One region of the Mesorhizobium sp. LjNodule214 genome, then DNA from elsewhere that is predicted to be linked to it. Evidence: predicted binding sites of a transcription regulator. Region 1 holds the regulator's gene; each other region holds the start of a gene.
What was found. Region 1 encodes LexA, which represses DNA repair genes until DNA is damaged. Its sites were predicted from a motif close to TGTTCNNNNTGTGTTCNG; they were not measured.
Positions count from the first base shown of each region.

Region 1 (4,209 bases):
GAACAGGTCGGCCAGGGCGATGCTTTTCTGTCTCACGGCCGCCATGTCGACATCGTTCCAGATGTCGAGCGCGCCCTTCAGCGTGCGCATCGACAGGACCGGCTGCGTGCCGCACAGAAACCGGCGGATGCCGGTGCCGGCTGCGTAGGCCTGCTCGAAGGCGAAGGGCCGCGCATGGCTCCACCATCCGCTGAGCGGCTGCTGCACATCGGCATGATGGCGCTCCGCGGCATAGATGAAGGCGGGAGAGCCCGGGCCGCCATTCAAATATTTGTAGGTGCAGCCGACAGCGAAATCGGCATTCGCCGTGTCCAGTTCGACCGGCATGGCGCCTGCTGTGTGGCAGAGATCCCAGACGATCAGCGCCCCGGCGTCATGGGCGATGCGCGTCAGCGCCGTCATGTCACGCAGTTCGCCTGACTTGTAGTTGACGTGGTTGACCAGCACCACCGCGACCCGGTCGTCGATCAGCTCTTCGATCGTCGGTGCGTCGACGCCTGCAAGGCGCAGCACAGTGTTCTTTCGAGTCGAGGCGACACCTTCAGCCATGTAGAGGTCGGTCGGAAAGCTGTCGCCCTCGGCGACGATGACGGGCCGATCCGGCCGCATGGCCATTGCCGCGTGCAGCAGCTTGTAGATGTTGATCGATGTTGTGTCGCAGACCACCGTCTGGCCGGGAGCGGCGCCGATCAGGCGCCCGAGCTGATCGCCGAGTTCGACCGGCATGTTGAACCAGCCGGCAGTGTTCCAGGCGCGGATGAGGTCGTGCGCCCATTCTTCGGTCGCCGCCTTGCGTAGCTCGTCGAAGGCGGCATGCGAGGCTGCACCCAGCGAATTGCCGTCGAGATAGATTACCCCTTCGGGCAGGATGAAGCGGTCGCGCAAGGGGCGCAGTGGATCCGCGGCGTCCATCGCTTCGACGGCCGCAAGATCAGGAATTCCTGTCATGATATGTCTGCTCCCCCCAGATACGCACGACACCGGCACGCAATGATGAGACAAGCCGACGATCGGTACTTTCTCTCATCACAGGCCATCGCGCTGCAAGAACCTGCATTGATGACTTATCGGCCCAACGACACCCTCGACCCCTGCTCATAGTTGGCATTTTGAGTTCGTTTCGTTCACGGTGCATCGAGCGGGCTGGATCGTCAAACACGGCCCTACCTACATTGTTTGCGGCGAATGATTGCCGACTTCCAAGCAGCTCCCAGGCCGGTGGTTGGCCGTAAACGATAACAAAATCAATGCGATGAAGCCGGCATCTAAGGGGCTGGGATATTCGCTGTCGCACGCGACATCGTTTCGGGAGCCTTAACCCATTCATTAAACTTTAAACAGTTGCGGAACACAACTGGAACAGATAGTGTTTGTTCTGGGTTTGTTTTTCTGATTCCGTTGGGGGCCGCGATGCTGACACGCAAACAACATGAACTGCTGATGTTCATCCATGAGCGGCTGAAGGAAAGCGGCATTCCACCCTCCTTCGACGAGATGAAAGAGGCGCTCGATCTTGCCTCGAAGTCGGGCATCCACCGGCTGATCACGGCGCTGGAGGAGCGCGGTTTCATTCGCCGGCTGCCCAATCGGGCGCGCGCGCTCGAAGTGCTGCGCCTGCCGGACTCGATTGCTCCCGGCCTCAATGCGGCGAAGAAGTTCTCGCCGAGCGTCATTCAGGGCAGTCTTGGGCAGGGCGGCCTCGGACGGCAGATCAAGCCGATGGCATCGTCGCGCACGCCCCAGGCGGGCAATGACGACGATGCGGTTGCGGCAGTGTCCATCCCGGTGATGGGGCGGATCGCGGCCGGTGTGCCGATCGACGCCATCCAGCATCAGACGCATTCGATCTCGGTGCCGCCGGACATGATCATGGGCGGCGAGCATTACGCGCTGGAGGTCAAGGGCGATTCGATGATCGAGGCCGGGATCTTCGACGGCGATACGGTCATCATCCGCAACGCCGACACGGCGAGCCCGGGAGAGATCATAGTGGCGCTGGTCGACGAGGAGGAAGCGACGCTGAAGCGCTTCCGCCGCAAGGGCGCCTCGATCGCGCTGGAAGCCGCCAATCCGGCCTATGAAACCCGCATCTTCGGGCCCGACCGGGTCAAGGTGCAGGGCAAGCTGGTCGGTCTGATCCGCCGCTACTGAGGCGGCGGCGGTTGTTTGGGCGGCGGTTTGCTGGCCTGCCTTTCGGGTCTCTTGTAAGGCGGCAGGCCCCTCGCCTCGCGTGAGAATCTTCGCTGCTCGTGCCAGGCCCGGTACGGCTGCTCGACCGCGAAGTTTATCTCTGCCGGCGCGATTGCCGATTGCTGATTGAAGAAGACAGCGGCGCTGCCCAAGCGGGCAAGTTGCCGTTTCTTGACGACAAGGACAAGCGGATTGCGGCAAGGGTCGTAGGCGGTGGCGTCGTTGACGATGATCAGGGTCGCGAAAGCACACGCTCGCCACGCGTCCTTGCGGTCTTCTGCATACGCGATGATCGCGCCAGACGGATGCCGTGCGAGGCACAGACCGGTGCTGCAGTAGAAGGGCGAGCCCGGCGGCAGGTCGGCCGGATCCATGTCGAACCGCGCGTCACCCTTCTCGAAGGTCTCGGGTTCGACAATGGTTTCGGACTTCACAGCCCGTTTCCAGTTGTCGGTGGTGAACTCGTTCGATCGCACGCGGTTGATGGCGAGTTCGCCGCCCCCGATCGGCATTGCCACAAGATGCCCATCCTCCGAGATGAGGACATCCGGCATGCGGGTGTCGGAGACAGTCAGCAGGCCAGCGAATGCGAACGGAACGGCTGCCAGCCTGAGCCATGTCGTCGCCATGGTGGCGATGACCAGCGCGATCGTCACCAGCAGTACCGACTGAATGGAGATCAGCCCGACAGCATCGATCGGCGAGCGCTCGGAAATCCATCCGGATATTGCGATCATCGCCGTCAGCCCCTTGCCCATCACGTAGAGGAATGGTCCATCGGCGCCGAACGGCATCACCAGCGCGCTGAGCACGGCGAACGGCATGACGATCAGCGAGACGATCGGCATGACGGCCAGGTTGGCGAGCAGGCTGAGCGGCGACACGCGTTGAAAATGCCAGATGGCGAAGAGTGCCGTCGCACTGCCGGCGATGATGGAGGTCATGGCGAGGCCGCCCATGCCGAGCAGGAATTTTCGCGTGACGAAGGCGAGCGGCGATCGCCGTGGCGGCGGCGACGTCGCTCTGCCGGCACGGTAGTCCGACCAGCCGGCATAGGCACCGACAAGGGCCGCGGTCGCCGCAAACGACATCTGGAAGCTCGGGCCGACCACTTCGTGCGGCGACACCAGGATCACGGCAATCGCCGAGATCGCCAGATTGCGCATGGTGAGCGCCGCGCGGTCGAACAGCACGGCGACCAGCATCACCGCCAGCATGATGAAGCTGCGTTCGGCCGCGACGACGATGCCGGAAAAGACGAGGTAGGCGGCGATGGAAAAGAGCGCCGCGGCGGCCGCATATTTCTTCACCGGCCGGCGCGATGCGAAATCGGGAAACAGGGCGAAGGCGCCGCGCAGCAGCCCCATAATGGTTCCGGCGACCAGCGCCATGTGCAGGCCGGAGATCGAGATGATGTGGTAGATGCCGGTGCGCCGCATCGCCTCGTTGATCTCATCGGGAATGCCGGCGCGCACGCCGACGATCAATGCCGCAGCAATCTCGCCCTCCGGGCCGCCAATCTGGCCGCGAATGTGGTCCGCGATGCTCTCCCGGGCATTCTCGATTGCGGACGCCAAGCGCGTCCTGGATGGTGCGTCTTCGCCGGCGCCAGTCTTTGGGACAACAGTCTTCGGATTGCCGAGGAAAAAGCCGCTGGCGCCGATGCCGGAAAAATAGCTGTCGAAGGAGAAGTCGTAGCTATCCGGCCGCACCGGTCCGGTCGGCGGCAGTAGCCGGGCATAGCCGGTGATCAGGGAACCGGCGGTCATATCAGGAGGAACTTTCCGCGCCGAAAGCCTGACCCGCTCCGGCGCATAGCGCAGCTTCGGATGGGCGGTCGAGATGACGTCGATGGTCAGCCTGACGCGGCCGTTTTCCATTTCTTCCAGGCTGGCGAGCCGCCCGGTCAGCCGCGTCTGGATCTCCGAGCCGAGCATCTGGGTTCCGGCGCGCCAGGTCTCGACCTTTGCGGCGAGCACGCCGAGCGCGCAGAGCAGCGCTGCCATGAAGCACAAATGC
Region 1 covers NZ_CAXUPE020000003.1:1,031,140-1,035,348, reverse strand. Annotated here, with positions in the region: gene kynU (kynureninase) at 1-948, opposite strand, end outside; gene lexA (transcriptional repressor LexA) at 1,411-2,151, shown strand; gene ACSQ3Z_RS30405 (ComEC/Rec2 family competence protein) at 2,145-4,209, opposite strand, start outside.

Region 2 (4,209 bases), on a different contig from region 1:
GCATCCTCTTGCCCAAGGTCGTCACGCCGCGCGACATCCTGGAGGCCGGCGATGTGCTCGACGACAATTTCGCCCCGGACACGGTCAAGATCTGGGCGATGATCGAGACGCCCAAGGCCCTGCTCAACATCGGCGCCATTGCCGAACTGGGTCGCGACCCGGCCTCGCGGCTCGCTTGTTTCGTTGCCGGAACGAATGATCTGATCAAGGAGACCCGTATCCTGGCCACGCCGGACCGACGCTATCTCATGCCCTGGCTGATGCAGATGGTGCTGGCCGCGCGCGCCGGCGGGCTCGATATTCTCGACGGCGTCTCCAACGATTTTCGCGATTTGGATGCCCTGGCGCGCGAATGCGCGGAAGCCGCCGCCATGGGGTTCGACGGCAAGTCGCTCATCCACCCGGCCCAGATCGAAGGGGCGAACCGCGCCTTTGCGCCGTCCGCAGAGGCAGTGGCCGCGGCACGCGCGGTGAAGGACGCCTTCGCGCTTGCCGAAAATGCCGGCAAGGGCGTGATCGCGCTGGATGGCAAAATGGTCGAGCGGCTGCATCTGGCGCAGGCCGAAAAACTGCTGGCGAAGGCGGCGGCCATCGGCGCATGATAAAGCCCTTGTGGGTTATGGGTACTTACGACAGGACTTGAAAATGAAACTCTACCGCTTTCTGTCCGCTCCGGACGATTCCAGCTTCTGCCACATGGTGACCGCGGCGCTGAACAAGGGCTGGCACCTGTTCGGCTCGCCGACCTACGCCTACGACAAGAAGACCAAGACCATGCGTTGCGGCCAGGCGGTGGTGAAGGACGTCGAGGGCCAGGAATACGGGCCCGACACCAAGCTCAGCGACTGGTAGGACACCCTTTACGCCAGCTTTTCCCAAGCGGCTCTGATTTCGTTGAACCGCGCATGTGCGAGGTCGTCGACGTCGTCGCAGCTGAAGTAGAGTATCGATAGCGCTGCAAGGAGGCCGGGATAGCCGGAGACGTAATCCATCTTCGCAAGTATCACGGGGACCGACAGTTGCTTGCGTTCAATTATGGAGATCGCGCATTCCGCTGTCATAGGCGCTGCTGGGTGGTCGAATTCGGATAGCCAAAAATCGACCAGAGCTAAGAGAGTGGCGGGTTCGGCGGCAGCACTTGCGGGCAGATGGCAGAGTTCACTGAGTGCAACAAAAGCAGCATTCGGCGAAATACCCACAGCGGTTGCGATCAGTGCCCGGCTTTGTGGAATGTCGTGATATGGCCAATTGCAATCGACCAGGTCCGCAAATTCTGCTTCCGTCATCTGGGTACTATTCCGCCGCCTCTTCGATCCGCTCCATATCATCGTCCGACAGGCCGAAATGGTGGCCGATCTCGTGGATCAGCACATGGGTGACGATGTCGCCCAGCGTCTCCTCGTTCTCGGCCCAGTAGTCGAGGATGGCGCGGCGGTAGAGCGTGATGCGGTTCGGGCCCTCGCCGGTCTGCGGGTTCCAGCGCTCGGCGATGCCGCGCCCCTCGAACAGGCCGAGCAGGTCGAACGGCGTTTCCAGCGACAAATCGTCCATGATCTCGTCGGTCGGGAAGTCGGCGATCTGGATGACGATCTCGCCGGTCAGCTTGCGAAATTCCTCCGGCAGATGGGCGTAGGCCTCCAGCGCCAGGAACTCCATTTCCTCCATCGACGGCGAAAGCTGGTCGTGCCAGGTGCGGGTCTTGTAGATGCGGGCCATGCTTTGTCCTTTGATCCCGGCATATAGGCTTTCACGCCGAAATCGGCAAATGACGCAGCAATTCCTGTTTCATGCTGTCGGGGAATCGCGTACGGGTCAGTTCCGGCCATGGATCAGGAGCTCTCATGCCGGACCTTTCCACCCTTGGACTTTTCGCGATTGCTTGCCTCGCTTTGACGGCGACGCCGGGGCCGGACATGCTTTTGATCGCATCCCGCAGCGCCAGCCAGGGGCGCGCGGCGGGCCTGGCGACCTATGCCGGCATCGCCGCCGGCACTTATTGCCATGCGCTGGCCGCCGCCTTCGGCTTGTCGCAGCTGTTCCTCGCCGCTCCCATCGCTTACGATATCGTCCGTTATGCAGGCGCGGCCTATCTCGCCTATCTCGCCTGGAAAGCGTTCCGTGCCGACGGCACGGCGCTGGCGCCGGTCGCCGGCCTGCCGCGCTATTCGCAAACCCGCATCTTCCGGCAGGGATTGCTGACCAACCTGCTCAACCCGAAGATGGCGCTGTTCGTGCTGGCGCTTTTCCCGCAGTTCGTGCAGCCGCAGGCCGGTTCCGTGGCGGCGCAGATCCTGGTGCTGGCGACCGTCCTCAATTTGATCGGGCTGATGGTCAATGGCCTGGTCATCCTGACCGCGAGCCGGATCGGTGCGGCACTGTCGAGGCGCGCGCGGTTTCAGCGGGCGCCCCAGCTTTTGCTGGGAACTGTATTTGCAGCGCTTGCGGCTCGGCTGGCCTTCGGTGGTCAACGCTAAGCACGTAACAACAGAGGAATAAATTCCCCATGAGTCTGCTTGACTCTTGGGGCGCCCTCTGGAATCTATAGGAACATAACAGGAACAATGCTGCTGAAAGTTGACCGTCATGGCGATGACCGCCGTGGCGCGGGAGACCGTTTTTGCCCTGCGCCGCCAGATCGCGAAGATCGAGGGAACGCTGCCCGAGCGCCTGGCGGCCGGCGCGCGGCCTGACGCGCGCGCTGACATCGATGTCCGCCCCGGGATCGCGCCTAAGATCACGCCCGAGATCACGATTCTCCGGCGCGGCATCGCCGTGGCCGCGCCGGATGCGTTTTTGCGCACCGGTGTCGAGCGTCTCGATACAGCGCTCAGCGGCGGCCTGCCGAAGGCGGCACTGAGCGAGATCCATGGCGCGGAAACCCGCGACGCTGGGGCCGTTGCCGGCTTTGCGCTCTCGCTCACCAGCCTGATCCTCAGGCAAGAGCCGCATTTGCCGGTTCTCTGGATCGGCACATCGGAGATTTTTCGCGAGGCCGGCTTTCCCTATGCCAGGGGGCTGCATGGCCTGTTCGGCATCGAACCGGAGCAGCTTCTGTTTTCCGAGGCGCCAAAACTCGTCGATGCGCTGTGGATCGCCGAGGAGGCCGCCCGCATGACGGCGCTCGCCGCCGTCATCCTCGAAATCCGCGGCAGCCCGCAGCGGCTCGACCTCACTGCGACGCGACGGCTGCACGCACGGGCGCAAAACGCCGGCCGGCCGGTCCTGCTTTTGCGCCAGGCCGGCGAGGCAGAACCCACCGCCGCACCCGTGCGTCTCATCGTGTCGGCCGCACCCTCGGCCAGCCGCGACACCATCGCCGGGCCGCTCGCCGGCTCGATCGGCCGCCCCGCCTTCACCGTCAGCATCGGCAAGAGCCGCACCGCTCTGCCCGGACAATTCACACTGGAGTGGAACCCCGATGAACACACTTTTGAGGAAAGACGGCAAGAACGGACAACGAATCCTGTCGCTGTGGTTCCCGCATCTGGCCGCCGAACGCATCCTGCGCCAGCGTCTGGGGCGGTCCTGGCGTTCCCGGCCGTCGGATCACCTGCCGCTGGTGATCAGCCATCGCGACCGCAACGCCCAGCGCATATCAGCCCTCGACGAGCGGGCTGAGGCGTTGCGCCTGAAGCGCGGCATGGGCATCGCCGATGCGCGCGCCATGCATCCGTCGATCGACATCGTCGAGGCCGATCCGGAGGCCGACCGCCGCCTGCTCGAAGGCCTCGCCGACTGGTGCGACCGCTACACGCCGCTGGTGGCGATCGACGGCACCGACGGCCTGTTTCTCGACGTCACCGGCTGCACCCATCTGTTCGGCGGCGAACGCGCAATGCTGGACGAGATTCTGTCGCGCTTCTTCCATCAGGGTTTTGACGTCCGCGCCGGGCTGGCCGCGACGCCGGGCGCAGCCTGGGCGGCGGCGCGCTTTTGCGGCGACCGCATCGTCGCCGGCGGCGAAGAGGAAGCGCTCCTCGCGCCCTTGCCGCTGGCCGCGCTGCGCATCGCGCCGGAAATCCGCGCCAGCCTAGAAAGCGTCGGCCTGCGCACGGCAGGCGCGGTGATGGCGGCTCCGCGCGCGCCGCTTGCCCGCCGCTTCGGCGCCACCTTGCTGTTGCGCCTCGACCAGGCGCTCGGCCGCCTCGACGAGGCGGTGTTGCCGCGGCTGCCGGTGGCGCCGCTGTCGGTCGAACGCCACCTCTCCGA
Region 2 covers NZ_CAXUPE020000001.1:637,513-641,721, forward strand. Annotated here, with positions in the region: gene ACSQ3Z_RS03140 (HpcH/HpaI aldolase/citrate lyase family protein) at 1-602, shown strand, start outside; gene ACSQ3Z_RS03145 (DUF1737 domain-containing protein) at 646-852, shown strand; gene ACSQ3Z_RS03150 (hypothetical protein) at 861-1,286, opposite strand; gene ACSQ3Z_RS03155 (metallopeptidase family protein) at 1,294-1,716, opposite strand; gene ACSQ3Z_RS03160 (LysE family translocator) at 1,842-2,474, shown strand; gene ACSQ3Z_RS03165 (ImuA family protein) at 2,584-3,618, shown strand; gene ACSQ3Z_RS03170 (DUF6504 family protein) at 3,560-4,209, shown strand, end outside.
Region 2: the regulator LexA is predicted to act here: its motif matches at 2,544-2,561, upstream of ACSQ3Z_RS03165 (ImuA family protein).

Region 3 (4,209 bases), 110 kb from region 1:
TGACGGCGGGACAGTCGCTTGTTGTGCCCGCAGAGAGGAAGCACGGTTTTCGGAACGTCGGCACCGAGACGCTTCACATCCATGCCGTGCTGGCATCCCCGATCTTCGAGGCAATTTTTGACGGATCTGCCGAGCCGGTGAGACGCTGGCTTCCGGCGACGCCATAAAACAGCACTTGCCAAATCGATAAGTATCCACTTATGCTTTGAGCATGATCGAAGCAGAGATTTTTCGCGCCCTTGCCGACCCGACGCGCCGCGCCGTCTACGAGCGGCTTGCCGCCAGCGAGATGACGGTGTCGGAGTTGCGCACCGGCATGACGGTGTCGCAGCCGGCGGTCTCCCAGCATCTGGCGGTGCTGCGCGGCGCCGGCCTGGTCACCGAGCGGCGGGCCGGCCGCAACGCCTACTACCGTGCCGATCCGCAAGGGCTCGACCCGCTGCTCGGCTGGATCGAGCGCTACCGTGCGTTCTGGCCGGAGCGCATCGAAAGGCTGAAGGTTGTCTTGAAGGACATGGACCAATGACACTGAAAGAACATGCTAAAAGTGCTGCGGACTCGCTCGAATTCGAATTCGAATTGCCGGAGCCGCCGGAGAAAGTGTGGCGCGCGCTGACCGAGCCGAAGCTGCTCGCGGCCTGGATGATGCCAGCCAAGCGCTCGACAGCATCGTCACGTTTACCCTCGACCGTACGGCTTCGGGCGGCACGCATCTGCGCATTGTCCATGACGGGTTCGCCCGGGCGGCAACGCCCGTGGTCGCCATGGCAGGCGCCGGCTGCCGGCTGTCGCTCGATGCACCCCAATCCAAACTGCCTGTCGCCGCGAATGCGCCGTACATGCTGCTGCGCGCGGCCTGACCAACGAGATCGGAGAAAGAAGATGAGCGGCCTTGCCAATCTGGTGCCGATGGTGATCGAGCAATCGAGCCGTGGCGAACGCGCCTTCGACATATTTTCGCGGCTGCTGCGCGAGCGCATCGTCTTCATCAATGGAGAGATCAACGACGGCGTATCGGCACTGGTCTGCGCCCAGCTTCTGTCGCTGGAATCGGATAATCCCGAAAAGGAGATCTCGCTCTACATCAACTCGCCGGGCGGCGTGGTGACCAGCGGCTTCGCCATCTACGACACGATGCAATACATCTCCTGCCCGGTATCGACCGTCTGCATGGGCTTTGCCGCCTCGATGGCTTCTTTCCTGCTGATGGCCGGCACACCAGGGCGGCGCATCGCGCTGCCCAACACCAGCATCGTGCTGCACCAGCCGCTGGGCGGCTTCCAGGGCCAGGCTTCCGACATCCAGCGCCATGCCGAGGGCATATTGCGCACCAAGCGGCGCATGACCGAGCTCTACGCGCATCATTGCGGGCGTACTTACGAAGAGGTCGAACGCACGCTCGACCGCGACTATTTCATGACCGCCGAAGAGGCGAAGGCCTGGGGTCTCGTCGACCATGTTTTCGACACCCGCAAGAGGGCTGCTTGAGGAGCCTGGGGCGCGCAGCAATTTGATCGCGGCGGTCTGGCCTCGCCTGCGCCGCGACCCTATAGTTCGGCAATGACCGACATCCGCTTGTCCAGACTTTTCTGCACCGTCACTGCCGCCCTCGCGAGCGCCAGCATGCTGGCTGGAGCCGCCTTTGCCGAGGACAGTTCGACCCAGAAAGGCGCGCTGCCCGGTGTAACCAGCGACTATCGCATCGCCAAGCCGGCTCCTCAGCCCGAACCCGACGACGCGCTCCCTGCCGGCGGCAGCGGTCAGTTCAAGATCGGCGACACCGATGTCAGGATTTCCGGCAGCATCACCGTCGATATCGGCGCCGGCGCGATCAAGCCATCCGGCCGGTAGCTTTCGGGTCATCTCCTCAAACGAACGGCCCCGCCGCTGCTTCCGCAAACGGACGGGGCCTTTTATGGATCTTAAATCCAATGTGTCGGTAGTGTTATACCGACTTTGATTTCGGATGCTTCGCGGCATTCAGCCGACGATCCGACCAGTGGTCTCTGATTGTCAGGGGAGGCAGGTCACGGTTTGTCGGGTCGGGCGCTCACGCCCACCCTGGCACTTATGCCTGCCGCGGCTCCAGCCATATCTGGAGCCTCAAGGGACTGTCCGGTGGCGTCATGCTCCACTCCTCTGTCCGTTGCGACAATGTCGTCCGAAGCGCAAATCGCAAAAGCCTGCGGCGTCTCGCAAGCCGCCTGAGGCGGCGAGGCCATCGAAAGACGGCCGGCTCCGTTGACCGCTGGACACTGCGCCCCTGAGTCGGCAGCGTCAACCTTTGAATAGCCGGTTACGGAAAATGTGATCGCCGGGAGGTTACGTCCAGGTAAGGCAGTATGCCGGAACCTGCTCAACGGAGTGCCCGCCTTTCCGGTTCTTCACAGCACTTTGTCAGGAGCGTGTTCGGCCTTTGTTCTTTCCGCTTGCCCCCTCGCGCGAAAGACGGTTAAACGCTTCTGTCGAGATTTGTGGCGTCTCTCGACGTGGCGGCAAAAATACCTACATAGGGGATGGCCGGGAAAACCCGCCGATCCCACGAATTCCAGACCTGAGGCGGCGACCGGCAATGGCCGACCATAAATACCTTTCAATTCGCGGGGCGCGCGAACACAACCTGAAGAATGTCGATCTCGACCTGCCGCGTGACAGCCTGATCGTCATGACCGGCCTGTCTGGGTCCGGCAAGTCGTCGCTTGCCTTCGACACCATCTATGCCGAGGGCCAGCGCCGTTATGTCGAGAGCCTGTCGGCCTACGCGCGGCAATTCCTCGAAATGATGCAGAAGCCCGACGTCGACCAGATCGACGGTCTGTCGCCTGCCATCTCCATCGAGCAGAAGACCACCTCAAAGAACCCGCGCTCGACGGTCGGCACCGTCACCGAGATCTACGACTACATGCGGCTTCTGTTCGCGCGTGTCGGCATTCCCTATTCGCCGGCCACCGGCCTGCCGATCGAGAGCCAGACGGTGTCGCAGATGGTCGACCGCGTGCTGGCCGTCGAGGAAGGCACGCGGCTGTTTATCCTGGCGCCGATCGTGCGCGGCAGGAAAGGCGAGTACCGCAAGGAACTGCTGGAACTGCAGAAGAAGGGTTTTCAGCGCGTCAAGGTCGACGGAGTCTTCTACGAGATCGCCGACGTGCCGGCTCTGGACAAGAAGTACAAGCATGACCTCGACGTCGTCGTCGACCGCATCGTGGTGCGCGGCGACCTCGCCACCCGGCTTGCCGATTCCATCGAAACGGCGCTGAAACTTGCCGAAGGCCTGGCCGTGGCCGAATTCGCCGACAGGCCGCTCGACGCCAGCCAGACCGGCGAGGATTCGGTCAACAAGTCGAAGAACGAGACGCATGAGCGCATCCTGTTCTCGGAAAAATTCGCCTGCCCGGTGTCCGGCTTCACCATTCCGGAGATCGAGCCCAGGCTGTTCTCGTTCAACAATCCGTTCGGCGCCTGTCCGACCTGCGACGGTCTCGGCAGCCAGCGCGCCATCGACGGCAATCTGGTCGTGCCGGACGAGAACGTCTCGCTGCGCGACGGCGCGGTCAGCCCGTGGGCGAAATCGACCTCGCCCTATTACGCGCAGACGCTGGAAGCGCTGGGCAAGGCCTATGGCTTCAAGCTCGGCGACAAGTTCAAGGACCTGGCCGCGGAAGCCCAGGAAGCCATCCTGCACGGCACGGGCGAGCGCGAGATCACCTTCCAGTATGATGACGGCCTGCGCTCCTACAAGACGACCAAGACTTTCGAAGGCGTCATCCCCAATCTCGAGCGGCGCTGGAAGGAAACCGAATCCGCCTGGATGCGCGAGGAGATCGAGCGCTTCATGTCGGCGACGCCCTGCCCCGTCTGCAAAGGCTACCGGCTGAAGCCGGAGGCGCTGGCGGTGAAGATCGCGGGAAAACACATCGGCGAGGTGACCGAGCAGTCGATCCGCAAGGCAGACCAGTGGTTCACCGACCTGCCGGCGCAGCTCAACGACAAGCAGAACGAGATCGCCGTGCGGGTGCTGAAGGAGATCCGCGAGCGGCTGCGCTTCCTCAACGATGTCGGGCTCGACTATCTGACGCTGTCGCGCAATTCCGGCACGCTGTCGGGCGGCGAGAGCCAGCGCATCCGCCTGGCGTCGCAGATCGGCTCCGGCCTCACCGGCGTGCTCTATGTGCTGGACGAACCGTCGATCGGCCTGCACCAGCGCGACAA
Region 3 covers NZ_CAXUPE020000003.1:923,415-927,623, reverse strand. Annotated here, with positions in the region: gene ACSQ3Z_RS29845 (cupin domain-containing protein) at 1-167, shown strand, start outside; gene ACSQ3Z_RS29840 (ArsR/SmtB family transcription factor) at 212-526, shown strand; gene ACSQ3Z_RS29835 (hypothetical protein) at 603-860, shown strand; gene ACSQ3Z_RS29830 (ATP-dependent Clp protease proteolytic subunit) at 883-1,488, shown strand; gene ACSQ3Z_RS29825 (hypothetical protein) at 1,561-1,851, shown strand; gene uvrA (excinuclease ABC subunit UvrA) at 2,573-4,209, shown strand, end outside.
Region 3: the regulator LexA is predicted to act here: its motif matches at 2,407-2,424, upstream of uvrA (excinuclease ABC subunit UvrA).

Region 4 (4,209 bases), on a different contig from region 1:
GCGAACCGGTGGGTGCCATCAACCGGGTGCCGGCCGAGCACGATTCGCGTTCCAACATGCATGTCGGCGGCCGCGCCGAAAAGACCGAGCTGACGGAGCGCGAACGCGAGATCTGCGCCCGCATCGGCCCGTCGCTGAAAGAACGCGGTTTTATCCTCGTCGGCATCGACGTCATCGGCGACTACATGACCGAGATCAACGTGACCTCGCCGACCGGCGTGCGCGAAGTGCAGCGCTTTGGTGGCGCCGATATTGCCGGCCTGTTCTGGGATGCAGTTGAGAACAAGAGGCGGTAGTCCACGCAACTGCGCCCCACCGATCCTCTAGAGCAATTCCAGGAAAAGTGTGAAACGGTTTTCCTGGAATTGCCCTAGAGCGGTTCAGTTTTTGATAGAACCGCCGACCCGCTCTAAGCATTTGTTTTTACGCAATTCCGGACGGAAACCGCTACGCACTTTTCCTGGAATTGCTCTAGACTAGACCACGAAGAAGTCGTCGGCGGTGAGCCAGGTGCCTGGGCGCACGGTGGCGAACTGGACGGCCGCCGCTCCGCCCGCCTCGTCCACATCGAACAGCAGAGCGCCTGTCGTGTCGTCGTAAAGGATGTGGTCGCTGTCATCGGCGGCTTTGTCGCCGAGCGCGAAGACCGCACCGAAAAGCGGGCCGGTCGACAGCCCGACGAATACGGAACTGTCCAGCCGGAACATATCATCCAGCGCATTGAAGTCGTCGATACTGTCGTAGTTCGCCGGCCCAAGCGCGTCGAACACGAAGACATCCCTGCCAGCGTCGCCGGCCAGCCGGTCGCGGCCAGCGCCGCCATTGAGGGTGTCGTCACCAGAGCCGCCCCGCAGGTCGTCGGAGCCGGCGCCGCCGTCGAGGAAATCGTCGCCCGTATCACCGCGGATGGCGTCTGTGCCGGCACCGCCGCTCATCTCATCATTGCCGGCGCCCCCGTCCAGCCAATCGGTGCCAGCGCCTCCGATGATCGTGTCGGCGCCCTCGCCGCCGAACAGCTGGTCGTGGCCGGCGCCGCCGTCGAGCGTATCGTTGAACGGAGTGCCGCTGACGCGGTCGCCGCCGCCCAGTGCCGCGACGACAACGGCATGATCGTAGCTTCCATAGCTCACGGTGCTTGCGGCGTCGCTCAGTGCGATGGATTCGGCCGGGGGTGTGACCGTGATCGCAATCGTCGCCACATTGCTGTTGCCCTGGCCGTCGGTGGCGTAAACCGTAAAGCTGTCGGTGCCGACGAAGCCGGCCTCGGGCATGTAGTCGAACAGATTGTCGCTCAGAAAGCCCGCATGATAGTGCAGGCTGGTGCCGACGTGACCTTGGTGAAACGGATAGTAATTGCCGTCGAAATTTGTTCTCGGCTCAAGGACGCCGTGGTCGGGCCCGTCCAGGATGACAAAGCTCAGGAGATCGTAGTCGGCATCCGCCGCGCTGAACTTGATGTCGTCGAGAAATTGCCCCTGCGAAACCGACAAATTCAGATTGGCCACCGTGGGCGCATGATTGACGAAGGTGTCGGGCTGAAGCGCGCCGCCTTCCAGGGTGATCTGATGCTGGCCGTACTGGGTGTTTTCGCCGCCGAAATATTCGTTCGCCCCGATCCATGTCACCGTGACGGTGTCGGGGCCGTCGGCGTTGACCGAGACGATCCGGGCCGACAGGTAGGCCGCCTGGTCGGACAGGGTGCGGATGAAATTGCCTTCATTGTCGAAAACCTGCGTTTCCACCGTCGTCCAGGTCTCGGTCCTGCCCTCGTGGGTGAGACTGGTGATGGTGAAAAAGCCGTCGAAGACATCTACCGAAGCCAGGTCGATCCCACCGAATGGGAAATCCGCCTTTGCCCCTATCGGTCCGATCACGTCGCCGTCGGTTTCCGCAATGCTGAAAAGCACCGCGTCAGGGCTCGGATTGGGAAATTCGGGTTCTTCCCATACTGTGAGCTCACTGCCGTTGCTTAAGGTCGGCATCCTGTGTTCCTCACGTTTGCGCCTGGACGCGCTGCGGATGTCCTCCGTTTCCAACCATAACATCGTATGCGAGTCTGATCGGTGACAAACCCCTTCGCCTTTTCCATGTTGGTTAATTCTGCTCCGGGCGGAGGCAGTCCGATGGAGTTCTGCGCACTGCGTTGACATTTCGCCGGAAGGCGACAGACCCTATGTTCCCGTAATGTTCTTGATTAACTCGGAAATCTGTGCTTGTCTTGCTCGACGTCGCTCACGGCCTGATTGCATCGGCTTTGAGCGAGTCAGGTCCGGGGGTGTTGAAAAATATGGTGGCGCGGGTTCGCACGGTTGCTTTCCAGGGCATCGAGGCCGTGCCGGTCGACGTCCAGGTGATGATCGCGCCGGGCAAGGTCAACATGCATATCGTCGGCCTCGCCGACAAGGCGGTGGCCGAAAGCCGCGAGCGGGTGCAGGCGGCATTGCATGCGTCGGGCCTGTCGATGCCGTCGAAGAAGGTGACCGTCAATCTGGCGCCGGCCGACCTGCCGAAGGAAGGCAGCCACTACGATCTGCCGATCGCGCTCGGCCTGATGGCGGCACTTGGCGCCATTCCGGGCGACATGCTGGCCGGCTATGTCGTGCTCGGCGAACTGTCGCTCGACGGCACCATTGCCGCGGTGGCCGGCGCGCTGCCGGCGGCGATCGGCGCCAATGCCGAAGGCAAGGGCCTGATCTGCCCGTTCGCCTGCGGGCCGGAAGCGGCCTGGGCCGGCAAGGATTTCGACATATTGGCACCACGCAGCCTGATTGCCATCGCCAATCATTTTCGCGGCACGCAAGTGCTGTCGCGGCCCGAAGCCGGCATCCACGCCTCGGCGCGTGACCTGCCCGACCTCGCCGACATCAAGGGCCAGGAGAGCGCCAAGCGGGCGCTGGAGGTGGCGGCGGCCGGCGGACATAATCTCTTGATGGTCGGCCCGCCGGGCTCGGGGAAATCGATGCTGGCGCAAAGGCTGCCGTCGATCCTGCCGCCGCTGGCGCCAAAGGAATTGCTCGAAGTCTCGATGATCGCGTCGGTCGCGGGCGAACTCGGCGAAGGCAAGCTGACCGACCGGCGGCCGTTCCGTGCCCCGCACCATTCTGCCTCGATGGCGGCGATGGTCGGCGGCGGCCTGAGGGCGCGGCCCGGCGAAGTGTCGCTTGCCCATCACGGCGTGCTGTTCCTCGACGAGTTTCCCGAATTCACGCCGCAGACGCTCGACGCGCTGCGCCAGCCGCTCGAGACCGGCGACTGCATGATCGCGCGCGCCAACCATCGCGTCACCTATCCGGCGCGCATCCAGCTGGTGGCGGCGATGAATCCGTGCCGCTGCGGCATGGCCGGCGAGCCGGGCTATCGCTGCCTGCGCGGCGAGCGCTGCCGCACCGACTACCAGGCGCGGATATCAGGCCCGCTGCTCGACCGTATCGATCTCCGCATCGAGGTGCCGGCGGTTTCGGCCGGCGATCTGGTCCGGCCCGACAAGGCGGAGAAGAGTGCGGCCGTGGCGCTGCGCGTGGCGCGCGCCCGCACCATCCAGCGCGAGCGTTTCGAGCGGCTGGGCGTCACCAGCGCCATCACCAATGCGCATTGCTCGCCCTCGATCATCGAGGAGATAGCCGTGCCGGATACCGCCGGCCTGACACTGCTCAAGGACGCCAGCGAAAAGCTCGGCTTTTCCGCGCGTGCCTATCATCGCGTCTTGAAAGTGGCGCGGACACTGGCCGACCTCGACGCCAGCGAGACGGTCGGCCGCATCCATCTGGCCGAGGCGATTTCCTACCGGATGATGTCGGAGCGGATGGCGCAAGCGGCGTAGTCCCTTGAGGGGAGGGGCGCTGACGCTTGGCCTTCGGTTCAGGCCTGCCCGCGCGCCTTCAGTTCCAGTCGCCGCTTGTGCAGCACCGGCTCGGTGTAGCCGTTGGGCTGGACGCTGCCCTTGAAGACCAGATCGCAGGCGGCCTGGAAGGCGACGGAGTTATCGAAGTCGGGCGCCATCGGCTGGTAGAGCGGATCGCCGACATTCTGCCGGTCGACGATGGCCGCCATGCGTTGCAGGGCATCCATGACCTGGATCTTCGAGCAGACATCGTGGCGCAGCCAGTTGGCGATGTGCTGCGAGGAGATGCGCAGCGTGGCGCGGTCCTCCATCAGGCCGACATCGTTGATGTCAGGCACTTTCGAGCAGCCGACGCCCTGGTCGACCCA
Region 4 covers NZ_CAXUPE020000001.1:829,890-834,098, reverse strand. Annotated here, with positions in the region: gene gshB (glutathione synthase) at 1-296, shown strand, start outside; gene ACSQ3Z_RS04035 (calcium-binding protein) at 477-1,982, opposite strand; gene ACSQ3Z_RS04030 (YifB family Mg chelatase-like AAA ATPase) at 2,288-3,820, shown strand; gene ACSQ3Z_RS04025 (malate synthase G) at 3,859-4,209, opposite strand, start outside.
Region 4: the regulator LexA is predicted to act here: its motif matches at 2,175-2,192, upstream of ACSQ3Z_RS04030 (YifB family Mg chelatase-like AAA ATPase).